Regions from separate parts of the uncultured Novosphingobium sp. genome, predicted to be linked through region 2. Evidence: riboswitches for the same ligand, from Rfam matches in the RefSeq annotation. Region 2 holds a riboswitch; the other holds the start of a gene.
The links. A riboswitch is a leader RNA that binds a small molecule or an ion and turns the genes downstream of it on or off. The one in region 2 is predicted to bind cobalamin.
Positions count from the first base shown of each region.

Region 1: linked by a shared signal. The riboswitch ahead of ACHWRX_RS15200 (TonB-dependent receptor) and the one ahead of cobW (cobalamin biosynthesis protein CobW) in region 2 are both predicted to bind cobalamin.

Region 1 covers NZ_CAXYKL010000272.1:17,636-25,624, reverse strand. The annotation lists gene cobO (cob(I)yrinic acid a,c-diamide adenosyltransferase) at 1-351, opposite strand, end outside; cobalamin riboswitch at 456-684, shown strand; gene ACHWRX_RS15205 (energy-coupling factor ABC transporter permease) at 737-1,414, shown strand; cobalamin riboswitch at 1,482-1,726, shown strand; gene ACHWRX_RS15200 (TonB-dependent receptor) at 1,952-4,132, shown strand; gene ACHWRX_RS15195 (hypothetical protein) at 4,132-5,541, shown strand; gene ACHWRX_RS15190 (TonB-dependent receptor) at 5,726-7,989, opposite strand, start outside.
Region 2 covers NZ_CAXYKL010000032.1:3,138-11,126, forward strand. The annotation lists gene ACHWRX_RS02040 (glycosyltransferase) at 1-1,128, shown strand, start outside; gene secF (protein translocase subunit SecF) at 1,190-2,170, opposite strand; gene secD (protein translocase subunit SecD) at 2,183-3,790, opposite strand; gene yajC (preprotein translocase subunit YajC) at 3,808-4,146, opposite strand; tRNA gene ACHWRX_RS02060 (tRNA-Pro) at 4,345-4,421, shown strand; cobalamin riboswitch at 4,507-4,738, shown strand; gene cobW (cobalamin biosynthesis protein CobW) at 4,936-5,973, shown strand; gene cobN (cobaltochelatase subunit CobN) at 5,985-7,989, shown strand, end outside.

The DNA.
Region 1 (7,989 bases), on a different contig from region 2:
TTCGTCCCAGGCTTCACGCGCCACGGCGATGTCGCGGCTGCGGTCCTGCGTGTCCCAGGTGAAACCCTCCCCCATAGGCTTGAACTCGATCAGATCGGGGAAGCGATCGAACACGGCCTTCTCGCCTGTGGACATCGCGCCCTTCACGAACTGTACCACCCCCACTTTCATGCCATGGCCCAGCGCGCGCACCACCATGCCCAGCGCCGCAGAAGTCTTGCCCTTGCCGGTGCCGGTGTGGACGATCACCAGCCCCTTCTCCACCGTCTTGGCGGCGACCTTGCGGGCCTGAGCCACCTGGACTTTCGCCATCTTGGCCTTGTGTTCATCGTCGGTGCGAGGGGTCTTCATCGGTAATCTCCGGGCGGGTTGGCGGCATCGTTCGCAGGTGAGGCGGGCGCTGGCAATCCCACCCGATGCGCCATCAATTTGCTTGACGCTATCGGCCAGTCGCCCTCTAAGCAGCCGTGCAAGGCGTCCCGAAAGGCTTCACCGCCCGAGGGACATGGGAATGAGGTGGGCGTTCGCGCCTGAAGCCTCAGCCGCCCCCGCGACTGTAAGCGGATAGCGAGAGGCGCATGGTGAACCCCGGTTCGCCAGCCACTGGAGCCCAAAGCTCCGGGAAGGTGCGCCCCAAGCGATGACCCGCAAGCCAGGAGACCGGCCCTGCATTCGCGCCATTCCGGCGCATCGGTGCCACTCAAGGCCGTCGGTGGGACGGCAGGAGAAACGTGTTATGCATATCGAACCGGGCCTTGTGCCCCCGGGCAAAATGATGCTCGGCTACATCACGGCCGCAGCCGCCGGGTCTTACGCGCTGAAGCAGGTGGCGGACACCGCGCGGCAGAGCGGAGCCGCCTCCGTCGCGCTGCGCAGCCTGATCGCCACCGTGCTGGTGTTCTGCTTCTTCCAGGTCCTGCCGCACCATCCGGTGGGCGTATCCGAAGTCCACCTGATCCTGGGCTCGACCCTGTTCCTCACGCTCGGCCTGGCGCCCAGCGCCGTCGGCCTCGCCATGGGGCTGCTGATCCAGGGCCTGTTCTTCTCTCCGATCGATCTGGCGCAATACGGCATGAACGTGACCACGCTGCTGGTGCCGCTGTTCGGCCTGGCCGCGCTGGCCCGCAAGATCATAGCGCCGCGCACACCCTACGTGGCGCTCGGCTATGGCCAGGCGCTGGCGCTTTCCACCACGTATCAGGCCGGCATCGTCGGCTGGGTCGCGTTCTGGGTCTGCTGGGGCCAGGGCTTCGCCTCAGCCAACATGGCATCGCTGGCCACATTCGGCGGCGCTTACATGCTCGTCATCGTGGTGGAGCCCGTGATCGATCTTGCCGTCTTGGCGACCGCCAAGGCCCTTAGCGGCCTGAAGGGCAGCGGACTGGTGGAACGACGCCTTTACGAAACCGCCTGATCCCAAGCCACCACCTGTGGCTTGTTACAGATAACCAATGATTCGAGACGGCCTGACCGCCCGATCGAACATATATGATCGCGCCGGTGCCTTGAGAGAGGCTTAAAAGGGAACGCGGTGACGATGGCGTGCCCATCCAATCCGAGGCTGTCCCTGCAACTGTAAGCGGTGAGTGCGATGCGCATCGCTTCCCTCGGCTATCGAGGGAAGCAGCCACTGGGCCGGACGTTCGCGTCTGTCATGGCCTGGGAAGGCCGTGCGTCAAACGATGACCCGTGAGCCAGGAGACCTGCCGGTGCTTGGTCGCTCTTGCTTGGGCCCAGGGGATGGTCCGGGCACGGTGAACTCCGTCTGAGCGGCGAACGAACGGCCAAGCCGCAGCGATGGGTTTTCCCTCGGTCGTCTCGCACGTCCGTCTCCCGTTGCTGTAACGGTTCGCGGGCGTTGCCCGCCGCCAGGCACAACCGTTCGTAACTTGCAGCCAAATGCCGTGCCCTGGAAGGGCTCGAGCATACTTGAAACGGGGCCTCAGTTACGATGAACAAGTACCTCCTCTCCTCCGGAGTCTGCCTGCTGTCCGCTGCCTTCGCCGGTACCGCGCAAGCTGACGAGTCCTCCGATGTTACAGCCGACATCCTGGTGATCGGCCGGTCGGACCTGGGCATGAAGGTGGCAACCGAAACCGGCAGCCGCCTGGGCCTGACCCCGCTGGAACTGCCCGCCAGCATCGCCACCGTCGATGGTGACACGATCCGCGCCCGGGGCGATCTGACCGTTGCCGAAGCCGTGTCACGCGCGCCGGGCGTCACCACGATCGGCAATCCCGGCAATGGCAACACCGCCTTGTCGGTGCGCGGCTTCACCGGGCAGAGCTCTGTCCTGCAGTTGGTGGATGGCGTCCGCCTGTTCCCCACCGCCGGCACCATCACCTTTCCCACCGATCCGTGGAACGTGGAGCGGATCGAAGTGCTGAGCGGACCATCCTCGGTGCTCTATGGCCAAGGTGCGCTGGGCGGGGCGATCAACGTCGTCACCAAGAAGCCCAGCGACCGGCGCGAACTGGACCTGGAAGCCAGTTACGGCTCTCAAAACACGATGCACTTTGCGGCCGGAGCGGGCGGCCCGCTGGGGCAAGTGCTGAGCTACCGCGCGGACGCCAGCTACCGCCGTTCGGATGGCTGGGTCGATCGTGGCCGGAGTGAAAGCTTGTCCCTTGGCGGCGCGCTGCGCTTTGTGCCTTCGGATCGCTTCAGCCTGACCCTGCGCGGCGATTATGGTGACAACAAGCCGATGCAATACTTCGGGACGCCGCTGATCGACGGCCGCCTGGACCCGCGCACCAAGCGCCGCAACTACAACGTCCGCGATGCGCAGATGCATTATCGCGACGATCGCCTGACGCTAACGGCACAATGGGCGATCAGCGACGCGGTTTCCTTCACCAACACCGCGTATCGGCTGAGCAGCAAACGCCGCTGGTACAATCTTGAGAACTACTGCTGGATCGGCGCCACGGGAGAATGCCCCAGTGGCAACGGTTCCGGCACCCCCGGCCAGATCCGTCGCTTCGACAACCTGGGCATCGTCCATGATAACAAGCAGTTGGGCGATCAGGCCAACCTTACCATCCGCTCGCAACTGGGCAGCGGGCTGGCCAACGATCTGGTGCTGGGCTTCGATGTCAACGCGATCAAGCTGACCTATTGGAACAACTTCGCGTTTGCGGATCAGTCGGACGAAGTCGACCCCTTCCGCTTCGATCCCGGCACGTTCGACGGCAAGGCCAACCGCATCCCCCGCTATCTGACACGCACCAGCGAATGGAGCGTCTTTGCCGAAGACCGGTTGAAGATCGGCCAGCAAATCTCGCTCATCGGCGGCTTCCGCTATGAAGAAGACCGGGTGAAGCGGCGCAACTTCATCTATGACGCGGGCGGCAACATCACCGGGCAAGTCAACGCCTTCCCCAATGGCGCGCGGCAGCGCAAGTTCGAAAACTTCACCTGGCGGGTGGGCGCCGTCTATCAGCCGACACCGAACCTGTCGTTCTACGGCCAATACTCCACCGGCGTCGATCCGCTGGGGACGTTGACCACTTTCACTACCAACGCCACGCAGTTCAGCTTCACCAATGCCAAGGGCGATCAGGTGGAAGCGGGCATCAAGGCCAGCTTCCTGGACGGCAAAGGCTCTGCCACGCTGGCAGCCTATCGCATCGTCAAGAAAGGGCTCGTGGCGCAGCGCACGCCGACCAGCCCGATCGAGCAGATCGGCCAGCAATCCTCCAAGGGCATAGAGGCCGCCCTCGCCTTCTCGCTTCCCGGCGGCTTTGCGCTGGATGCGAACGGCACGATCTTGAAGGCGCGCTTTGACGACTATATCACGGGCGGTAAGGACTTTGCGGGCAATACGCCGTCCGACGTGCCGGAGACGGCCGCAAACCTCTGGCTAACCTGGCAAGGCCTGGGCGGGCTGCGCGCACAAGCCGGACTTCGCTATGTCGGCCGGCGCTTTTCGGATAACGGCAACCGGTTCCGCGTGCCCAGTTACGCCGTGGTCGACGCCGGGCTGTCCTATGCCTTCACGCCCGATCTGGCGGTCGACTTGCGGGTCTACAACCTCCTCGACAAGGACTACGCGGCCACCACGTATTCGGATCAGCAATGGCTGCTGGGTCGCCCACGCTCCGTCGATGTGGCGCTCAGAGCCCAGATCTGATGAAGACGGCGCCCGGGCTGCTGCATAAAGGCAAGCGATGGCTCTATCTGGTCCATCGCTGGATCGGCATTGCCACATGCCTGCTGCTGGCGATGTGGTTCGTTTCGGGCGCGGTCATGATGTACGTGCCGTTCCCCTCACTTACCGAGGAGGAACAGCTGGCAGGGTTGCGGCCGGTCGACTGGGCCAATGTCCATGGCCCTGCTTCGCCCGATACTTGGCTGCAACAGGGCCCCGACGGGCCGCTGTGGCTGGGCGAACAAACGCGATCGGCCACGCAAGGGCTGCCCCTCCCCCCCACCGATGCCGGCGCAGCCAGGCGCGAGGCGGCGGCTTTCGGGCACGCAAACGTCCGGTCGGCCAGTCTGATAGAGCGGGATCAGTGGACCGTCGCGGGCAGCTACGATCGCTATCGCCCCTTGTGGAAGGTCACACTCGATCGGCCCGACGGGCTCGTCCTCTATGTGAGTGGCAAAACCGGCAGCGTGGTGCTCGACACCCATAGGACAGAGCGCTTCTGGAACTGGCTGGGCGCGGTCCCGCACTGGATTTACCTGACGGTGCTGCGACAGGACCAGCCCCTGTGGCGGCAGGTCATCCTGTGGACTTCGGGCGCGGGTATCGTCGGCGTGGTCAGCGGCATGTGGATCGGCGTGCTACGCGTCCGCCTGCGCCGCCGCCGCTACAAGGGCGGCCGCGTCTCACCGTATCGGGGCTGGCAGTGGTGGCACCACGTCTTCGGGCTCCTCGGTGGTACGGCCATGACGCTATGGATCGTCAGCGGGTGGCTTTCGGTCGATCCCAACCGATGGTTCGCCGACAAAGGTCCGGGCGACGCCGCCCTCGCCCGCTACACCGCCCAAGGTTCTGCCCCACCGATCGACTGGCGCGCGATCGGCCAGCGTCCAGAGGCCGACACCGTCAAACGCGCGCGCTTGATCTGGACGGACGGCATGCCGCTGCTGGTCCTGGCGCGGACGAGTGGGACGGCGTCGGTCCTGAACGCGCGAACGCTGGAAACGATAGCACTCGATCCCGCCCATCTCGTGCAGGCGGCGCGCCGAATATTGCCTCACGCCGGCGTCATCCGCACGGAATGGCTGACACAGCCCGACACCTATTGGTACAAAGCCAAAGGCACGGTGGAACTGCCGGTCCTGCGCATCCGCTTCGACGATCCGGCGCAAACATGGATCACGATCAGTCCCCGAACCGGCGAGATACTGGAGACGCAAAGCGCACGTCGCCGATTATACCGCTGGCTGTTCGACGGCATTCACCGGTGGGACTTTAACGGCCTGATCACCCGCCGCCCCTTGTGGGACGCCTGGATGGCCTTGTGGCTGGCAATGGGCACGATCGGCGCGATCAGCGGCATCGTCATCGGGGTCCGGCGCCTGCGGAAGTAGGGCCAGGCGTCCAACATTATAATACAGCGCGAAGCATTTGCAGAACGCGGCCTGCTTATCCTCGTCCGCCTCCGGCACGGCGGATATTCATGGAACGATTGGGTCTACTCTATACAAAAAAGCAGGTCCGAAACTCAGGATCATTCCCGAGTTTCAGACCTACCTTCATCAGATCAATTATATGTCAGAACTTGATCGAGGCACTGCCACCAAAGGTGCGGGGCGCTCCATAAACGGCAGTCGCATACCCGAAGGCCTGGAACTGAGCCTGCCGCGCGGTGATGTAGTTTTTGTCAAACAGGTTCCGGACCCAGAATTGAGCACTGATCGGCGATCCTGCAACGTTCTCCCAATTCAAAGAGGCGCTGGCGGTGAAGTAACTATTGATTTCATTGTATTGAGGGCCAAAGCTGGCGTTGTAACCCACGAACAGATTGTTTTGCTTGATCTTGCTCGAGTAATATCCAGAAATAGTCGTTGTGATCTTACCGGAGCTCGGATCAATCGGCAATTCGTACGTGGCGGCCACGTTGAATTGATGCTTCGGCGTCTGCGCCGGCACCGCGCCGCTCAAGTCGCTCCTGGGAACGAGTGTTGCGCCAGTCAGGCCATCCGCGTTGCCGCCAAGACCCGGAATGATGAAGCTCTTGAACTCGGAATGGATGTAATTGTAGCTGCCGTCGAAGGTCAGACCTTGAACGGGTGAGTACCGCATCTCAAAGTCCGCGCCATAGACCTCTTGCTTGGCGGCATTGATAACGCCGAAGCCGGAGAACTGATCGTCATAATTAACATTGACGAAGATCTGCTTGTTGCTGGTTTTGCCACGATACAACGCCACGTTGGTACGAAGTGGACGCCCACCGAGCGACCAGTCCGCCTTTACGCCGGCCTCGATCATCGTGGTCTTCTCAGGCTCGTAGAAGGGAACTTCGCGGATTGTAAAGTTGGCGCCCCCAGCAAGATAGCCATGGCTGATCTTGGCGTAACCCAGAACGCGCGAGCTGAACTTGTTGGAAAGCGCGACGGTCCAGCTTGGAGCACGGAAGCTCTTGCTACGTCGGCCGACGCAAGCATTCAGATCCCGGTCCGTGTAAGCCAGGAACGCGGCGGTGTTGCACGGCGTCCGCGCATCGGGTCGGAAAAATTTGCCGAACCGCGGCAGCACACCGTCCGCCTGAGCGACCGTACCTTCTGACTTCACGTGATCCCAGTTGTAACGGACACCGCCCGAAATATTCAGGGTATCGGTAATGTCGAACTCAGAGTTGAAATAAGCTGCCTTCGATGTGAACTGCTTCTTCTCAAAGTTCAGCGCATTGCTCACCAATGGTGCGTTGAAGAACGTCAGATAGATGCTCTGCGCCACGGTGGCATTTTGGCCCTGCCTTTTGTCGTTCAGGAGGAAATATCCACCCAAGCTCGTCCGCAGGCGCCCATCGAGGGCTTTGTGCCGCAGCGTGATGTCGTCGGTCCACTGCGAGGTCTTCACGTCGTTCAGGACATTCACCAGAGCGAAGGACGTGCCGGAGCTCTCTTCCGATGTTTCCGTTTTGTCATGGCGATAGCCCAGAACGTTGCGGATGGAAAAGGCATCGGAAAGCTCGATCGTAGCACGATGCTCCAGCCCGAACAGCTTCGCCTTGCCGTAAAGGTCCTTCGCCACGCCTGAAGGATCGGCACCAACGAAGATGGATTTGCGCGAGCCCGTTAGCGCACCCAAGTTGGCAAGATTGATACCCTGGCCGGCATTCGGCCGGAATGCGACGGGGATGAACGCGGTGGGGGATTCATCGCGCTGGAAATAGTCCAGGATCAGCGCCGTTTCGATCGGTCCGCTGTTGAGCGACATCGTTCCGCGCAGCGAGTAACGGTTCTCGTCCGAGAAATCCTTTGGGGCACCACCCGCCGCGATCCGGTTCTTCACGTATCCATCACGCTTGATGTAGTTTCCGGCAAAACGAAAAGCTAAAACGTCGTTGACGGGCAAGTTGATCATGCCCTCGAAATCACGGCGATTGTAGTTACCGTAGCCCGCCTTCGCGAAGGCCTCGACCTTGTCGGTTGGAAGATTGGTACGGACCGTGATCGTACCACCCGTCGTATTGGTGCCGAACTGCGTACCCTGCGGCCCCTTGAGCACTTCAACGGTGCTTATATCGTAGAACTGCGTCGTGATACCGACCGCTGACATCAACGGCACGTCATTCAGATAAAGAGCGACGCCGCCATCAATGCCCAGCTCGGTTGCCGTGCCGCGGATGGCGAATACCGGGACGCCACCGGTCGCGTTGTTCGAAATCGTCAGGCCGGGAGTAATCGTCTGAAGATCCTGAACGGTAAGGATCGCACGGTCTTGAATTTCCTTGCCGCCGAATGCAGCCACGGTGATCGGAAGCGACTGCGCGGCTTCACCTGTCTTGCGGGCGGTGACGATGATGTCGCCAA
Region 2 (7,989 bases):
AACCAGATGCGCGCGATCGTCGCCCGGGGCGACGTTGACCTCACCATGGTCAGCCCGATCGGAATGCCGCCCTGGCCGCTTTCGCTGAAGCAACCCTACGCCCGCTGGCGATCGATTCCACGGCGCAGCGATGTGGTGGGCCTCAACGTTCATTACCCACGCTTCACTCTGTTTCCCAAGATCGGCGGCGACAGCAATCCCGCTCGCATCGCCGAGGCCGTCCTGCCCCTCGCGCGACAACTTCATGCCGAGCAGCCGTTCGATCTGATGGATGCGCAGTTCTTTGTCCCGGATGGACCGGCCGCGGCGATCGTCGCGCGCGCTCTCGGCTTGCCTTTGACGATCAAGGCGCGTGGCGCCGACATTCACTATTGGGGCAGCAGGCCCAAAGCCGTCTCACAAATGCTGTCCGCGGCGCACCAGTCCGCCGGGATGCTGGCCGTCAGCCGCGCCTTGCGTGACGATATGGTGGCGCTTGGCATGCCGCAGGATCGGATCGCGGTGCATTACACCGGCCTCGATCGCGAGCGGTTCCATCCCGTTGAACGCAAGGCGGCAAGAGCCTTGGTGTCAGCGCTCCCCGGCGTGAATGTACCTGAGGATGGCCCTCTGCTGGTGACGCCCGGGGCCCTGATCCCCCGCAAGGGGCAGCGCCTGGCGATGGAAGCGCTACGTTCGCTACCGGGCGTTCGACTTGCGCTGGCCGGTGCGGGGGAGGATGAGGCAGCCTTGCGGGCGCTTGCGCGAACGCTGGGCCTGGAAGATCGGGTGCATTTCCTGGGCCAGGTCGGCCACGATACCTTGCCCTCGCTGCTTTGCGCCGCCGATGCGCTGGTACTGCCTTCCGCCAGCGAAGGCTTGGCCAATGTCTGGGTAGAGGCCCTGGCCTGCGGCACGCCGATCGTCGTGCCGGATATCGGCGGCGCGCGGGAGATCGTGCCGGATCGTTCCGCCGGCCGGATCGTCGCGCGAGAGCCTGCGGCCATCGCCGCGGCAGTGACGGATATCCTCAACGATCCGCCGAGCCAATCAGAGGTGGCCGCGAACGTCGCCAAGTTCAGCTGGGGTGAGAATGCGCAGAACCTTGTGGCGTTCTGGAACGACATTCTCGAGAAGGAAGCACGCTAGATTCCGCTTCAGTCCCGCTCGTCGTTCCCACCGAAGCGGCAACGACGGAGGGTTCTGAATGTCAGGCCCCCCGCTCTCGAGCAAGGCGCTCCTGCCGGTCAAGGGAGGTCTCGGTCGAGACGAAGCTATCGGAATTGACCCGCAGCCAGATCAGGAACGGCGCAGACATGAAGATCGAGCTGTAGGTACCGATGAAGATACCCAGCGCGATTGCGGCGGTGAAGCCGAAGATAACCTCCGGACCCAGCAGCAGCAACGCGAACAGCGTGATCAGCACCGAGGTAGAGGTGACGATCGTGCGTGACAGCGTCTCGTTCACTGACAAATCGAGCAGCTCTGGCAACGGCATCTTGCGGAACTTCTTCAAATTCTCGCGAATGCGGTCATAGACGACGATCTTGTCGTTCAGCGAGTAGCCCAGCAGCGTCAGCAGCGCGGCGACGATGTTCAGGTCGAACTCCATCTGGGTCAGGGCGAACATGCCAATGGTCAGCAGGATGTCCTGCACCAGGGCGAACAAGGCGCCGACGGCGAATTGCCATTCGAACCGTACCCAGATGTAGATCGTGATGCCCAGCATCGCGAGGCCGAGCGCCAGCATGCCGGTGCGGAACAACTCGCCGGAAACCTTGCCGGAGACCGAGTCCACGCCGTCGATCCGGGCGTCCGCGTGGTTCTGGCGGATCGTGCCGATGATCTTCTGCGCCATCGCCTCGGCTAGCTCCGGATGGCCCTCGGAGCCATCGGGCAGGCGCATGCGAACGGTCACTTCGTTGGGCTTGCCGAAGGTCTGAATCGTCGGTTCACCGAAGCCGAGCGCGCCGACGCTTTCGCGAAGCTCCGATACCGGAGCGGCGGCGCTGCGTTCGAAGGTGACGCGGATCATCTGGCCGCCGATGAAGTCCACGCCCAGGTTAAGGCCGTGGGTAAACAACAGCACGATCGACGCCGCCATCGCCAGCAGGTTGGTGATGAAGAACGGCCACGTCCACTTCAGGAAGTGGATGTTGGTGTTGTCAGGGATGAGCTTGAGCAGTTTCACGAGGTCATTCCCTCAAAGCACGAGGTCGTTGGGGCGAGCGCGATGCAGCCATCCGGCCACCCACATCCGCGTTAACGTGACTGCGGTGAACACCGAAGTGACGATGCCGATCATCAGCACCACCGCGAAGCCGCGTACCGGCCCACTGCCGAAGGCGAACATCATGACGGCAGCGATCGAGTTGGTGATGTTGGCATCGAAGATGGCGCGGCTCGCCTCCTTGTAGCCATGCTCCACCGAGGCGACGACACGCCGCCCCCTCGCCCGTTCCTCGCGGATACGTTCGTTGATCAGCACGTTGGCATCCACCGCCGCACCGATCGTCAGCACGAAACCGGCGATGCCCGGCAGAGTCAGGGTCGTTCCGAAAACCGCCATGACGCCCAGGATCATCAGCACGTTAATGATCAGCGCAACGCAGGTGTAGACGCCGAAACGCCCATAGGTCAGCACCATGAAGATCATCAGCAGGCCTGTGCCGACCGCCATGGCGATCGCGCCCTTGTGGATCGAATCGGCGCCAAGGTCCGGCCCGACGGTCCGCTCCTCGACCACCTTGAGATCGACCGGCAAAGCGCCGGACCGCAAGGCGATGGCGAGCTGGGTGGCTTCCTGCACGCTGAAGCTACCGGAAATCTGGGCGCTACCGCCCAGGATCGGCTCGTTGATGTTGGGAGCGGACAGGATCTTGTCATCGAGGACGATGGCGAACGGCTTGTTGACGTTCTCAGTGGTCAGCTGCGCGAACTTCGCGCCGCCGGCCGTGTTGAACGTGATCGAGACGACGGGCGCATTGCTCTTGGGATCGAACGCCTGTCGCGCGTCGGTCAGCTGATCGCCCTTGATGCCGCCAAGACGACGCACGGCGAGCCCGGGCGAACCGCGGCCCTCCTTGGGGTCGGCATAAGGCAGAATCTCTGACCCGGCGGGCGCGATGCCCTTGGCGATATCGTCCGGCTGGGCGGTGACATCGACCAGCTTGAATTCCAACTTGGCGGTCTGGCCCAGCAGCTGCTTGAGCTGGTTGGGATCCTGCAACCCCGGAACCTGGACGACGATGCGCTGATCGCCCGAGCGCAGGATCGTCGGCTCGCGCGTGCCGAGCGCGTCGATGCGCTTGCGGACCACTTCGACCGCGGTATCCATGGCGTTGGTGACGGCCTGGTCGATCCCCTGCTGGGTCGGCGTCAGCACGAAGCGCGAGCCGTCCACCACCTGGATGTCCCAGTCACGCTGGCCGGTAAGACCCGCGCCGGTGGTGAGCGGCTGGATCGCTTCACGCGCGCTGTCCACCTGGCCGGGGTTCTTCACCATGAACGACAAGCGGCCGCCCTGGCTGGAAATATCGCCGACCTCGATCGCAGGCTCAGCCGCTTTCAGCTTGGTGCGGACCTGTTCTTCCATCGTCTCAAGCCGCTGCTGCGCCACCTGGCGCTTATCGGCTTCAAGCAGGATGTGGCTGCCACCGGCAAGGTCAAGACCCAGGTGAACACGCGGGCTGGGCAGCGAGGCGGGCCAGTTCAGCCCGGAAATCGCAAAGATCGACGGCAGCGAGGCCAGCATCGCGACACCCGCGATGAACCAGTACCAGGCCTTCTTCCATTTCGGGAAATCGAGCATCGGTGGCGCGCCTTCGCTCAGTCGTTCGCGGGCTTGGAGCCGGCGGGCGGGATGACGTCGGCGATGGTGGACTTGACCGCCTTCACCCGGACGCCCTGCGCGATTTCCACATTCACGTAATTCTCGTCCACGCTGATGACGCGGCCGATCAGGCCCCCGCCGGTCAGCACTTCATCGCCCTTCTTGATCGCCTCCAGCTTGGAGCGCTGCTCTTTCTGCTGCTTCATCTGCGGGCGCATGATCAGGAACCAGAAGATCAGGCCCATCGCCACGAACGGCAGATAGCTAAGCCAAGCCGGGGGAGTGGCGCCGGCTCCGGCGCCAGCGGCAAGGAGCGAGAGGATGGAAGTGTGCATGGGCTGCGAAACGCCTTCTTGTACTGTGGCCCGAACGCGTGACCGGCAAAGGATGCCGGGCCGCCGCATTACGGCAAGATCAGCGCGCGCGGTTAGCAGCATCCCAAGGCACTGGCAACGCGCGCCCGCTTTCGTTCCACCGCCAGTCGCGAGACGCTTGCACTCCTGCAAAGCCTTGCCTATAGGCGCGCCTCCGGTCGGGACGTAGCGCAGCCTGGTAGCGCATCACACTGGGGGTGTGGGGGTCGGAGGTTCGAATCCTCTCGTCCCGACCAAATTTTTCAACGAACAGATCACACCTTCCCCGCGCGATCGCCTTGGGCTAGAGCGCGCAGCCGAAGGGTGGGCTGTCGTCCATTCTTCGACATAGATCGCGCCGGTGCCCGGCAACGGGCTTAATCGGGAATGCGGTGCGGAGGATTTGCTCCTCCCATTCCGCGGCTGTCCCTGCAACTGTGAGCGGATAGCGCGATGCACTCGCCTCCTTTGACCGGAGGCAGCCACTGGACCGCGCGACCGCGCGATCTGGGAAGGCCGTGCATCAAGCTGTGACCCGCGAGCCAGGAGACCTGCCGGCGCTCCGGTCGCTCTTGCCTTGGTCCAGGGGATGGTCTCGGCACGGTTTATTCTTTCCGTCTGAGCGACGAAAGCGGTGCGGCTGGGGCTGCACGGGTGCTGCGCATCTGCGTGGGCGCAACGGCGCCTGCGTCTGGCGCGTGCTCGTCCAGAGCCCCTCCCCGTCACCTTTTGTTGGCTCGCCGCCCTGTGCGGCACGGAAGGGAAAAGCGCATGTCCGATCTGTCCAAGGTGCCTGTCACCATCGTCACCGGCTTTCTAGGGGCGGGCAAGACGACGCTGATCAGCCACCTGATCCGCAACGCCGGCGGGCGGCGGCTGGCAGTGGTGGTGAACGAATTCGGCACGCTGGGCGTCGATGGCGACATCCTGCAAAGCTGCGCGATCCCCGATTGCCCGGCGGAGAACATCGTGGAGCTGGCGAACGGCTGCATCTGCTGCACCGTCGCCGATGATTTCATCCCCACGGTAGAGCGGCTGCTGACGCTGGAGCCGCGCCCCGATCACATCCTGATCGAGACGAGCGGCCTGGCCTTGCCCAAGCCGCTGTTAAAAGCGTTCGAATGGCCTGCGATCCGCAGCCGCATCACGGTGGACGGCGTGCTCGCCCTTGCCGATGCCGAGGCCGTGGCGGCGGGCCGCTTCGCGCCCGATCTGGCGGCGGTGGACGCACAGCGCCAGGCCGATCCCAGCATCGATCATGAAACGCCGCTGTCCGAAGTGTTCGAGGACCAGCTGGCCTGCGCCGACATGGTGTTGCTGACCAAGGCGGACCTGGCAGGGCCGCAAGGCATAGCCGCCGCGCGCGCGATCATCGCCGCCGAATCGCCCCGCGTGGTGCCGGTGGTGGAACTGACCGACGGCGTGGTCGACCCTCGCGTCATCCTGGGGCTGGAAGCGGCGGCGGAGAACGATGTGGCCGCGCGGCCTTCTCACCATGATGGCGAGGACGATCATGAGCATGACGATTTCGACAGCACCGTGGTGACGCTTGGTGAGATCGCCGATCCCGACGATCTGGTCGTGCGCATCGAAGCCCTCGCGCGCGAACAGCATGTTCTGCGGGTGAAGGGCTATGTCGCGGTGACGGGCAAGCCGATGCGCCTGTTGATCCAGGCGGTGGGATCACGCGTGCGGCATCAATACGATCGCGCCTGGAAGCCGGGCGAGCGCCGCGAGACGACGCTGGTCGCCATCGCCGAGCGGGCGCATGTCGATCCCATCGCGATCCGAGAAGCTCTGGCGGGCTGAAGCCCCAGGCGATGCACGTCATCTTCCGCGAAGTGCACGGGATGGAGGAAACCGCCATCCCGCAGGATCTGGGGCAAGCGCCCGCGGACTTGGCGGTCCTGTCCTTCTCGGACAGCGACCTTGGCGCGTTCGCGCAAGGTTGGCATGAGGCGCGGCTGCTGGACCCCGCCTTCCCGACGCTGCGCCTCGCCAACCTGTCGGCGTTGGCGCATCCCTTGTCGGTCGATACGTATATAGAGCGTACCCTGGCCGGTGCCCGGGCGATCCTGATCCGGCTGATCGGCGGCGCGGCTTACTGGAGCTACGGCCTCGCCCAAGTCGAGGCGCTGGCGCGCGCCAAGGGGATCGCGCTGGCCGTGCTGACCGGCGACGGGCGGCCGGACGATCGCCTGGATTCGGCCTCCACCGTGCCGGTCTCAGTCGTTCGCGAATTGCAGGAGCATTGCCAGGCAGGAGGCGCAGAGGCGGCACGTAGCGCGCTGGGCCTGCTGGCGCAGCGGGCGGGAATCGCGGTGTCCATCGCCGGGAGCGCGCAAGCCTTGCCGCCAGCTGGGGGATGGCACCCGGCATCGAGCCTCTGCGATCCCAACCGCTTCGTGCGGCCGAGCGATCGCCCGCTAGTGCTGATCGTGTTCTACCGTTCGTACCTCACCGCAGACGACTTGGCTCCGTTCACCCAATTGCACGAGCAGTTGGAGCAAGCCGGCTTTTCCACTCTTTCGCTTTACGCCACCTCGTTGAAGGAACCACACGCACGCGCCGCGATCGGGCGATGGGTGGCGGCTCTGCAGCCGTCCGCGATCATCAACGCGACGGCCTTTTCCGCGCGGGACGAGGATGGCCATACCCCCCTCGACGCAGCGGACGTGCCCGTGTTCCAGGTCGCGCTGGCGACCGGATCGCAGGCTGCCTGGGCCGGTGCCCATCGCGGCCTTTCTCCGCCCGATCTGGCGATGCATGTCGTGCTGCCCGAGATCGACGGGCGAATATTTGCAGGCGTGGCCAGCTTCAAACAGAGCGGTGAGCGTGACCCGGACTTGGGCTTCGCGCAGGATCGCCACGGTGCCGACCCGGACCGTATCGCCGCGATCGTCGCCCGCATCTCCGGCTGGGTCTCGCTAGCGGCCAAGCCGGTGGCGGAGCGGCGGCTGGCGATGGTGCTATCCACGTATCCCGGCCGTGAGTGGCAGATGGCGCACGCCGTCGGTCTGGACGCCCTCGCCTCGACGGGAGCGATCCTCGCCGATCTGGCCCAGGCCGGATATCGCACGGCCCCCGCAGAAGCGCTGGAAGACAAGCTTCAGCAAGAGCGCCTCACTTGGCCCCTCGCCGAATACCGCGCTGCCCTCGCCACATTGCCCGCCGCCTTGCGACAGTCGCTGGCCGAGCATTGGGGCGATCCGGACACCGACCCTGCCGTCCAGAACGGCGCGTTTCATTTCGCGGCTACCCGATGCGGAAACGCCCTGATCGCGCTGCAGCCCGAGCGGGGCATGAGCGCGGACCGCACGGATAGCTATCACGATGTCACACGCTGCCCGCGCCACGCCTATGTCGCGTTCTACTTGTGGCTGCGCTCGCTCGGCATCGACGCGCTGGTCCACCTCGGCGCGCACGGCACGCTGGAGTGGTTGCCCGGCAAAGCGGTCGCCCTGTCCGACGCGTGCTGGCCGGAAGCTCTGACGCGCGGACTGCCGGTGATCTATCCGTTCATCGTCAACGATCCGGGCGAGGCGGCGCAGGCCAAGCGCCGGATCGCCGCCGTCACCATCGGCCACGCCCCGCCCCCGCTCTCCCCCACTCACCACGGCGCGGGGTTGGAGCGGATCGAGGCGTTGCTGGACGAATTCTCAAACGCCAGCGGCCTCGATCCCGCGCGCCGCGATCGGCTGCAAGGCGCGATCCGCGAAGAGGCGGCGTCCCTGGGCCTTGAGGCGGAGCTGGGCCTCGATAACGCCACGTCGCTGGTGGAGGCAATCACCCGCATTGACCGGTTCGTGTGCGATGTGAAGGAAA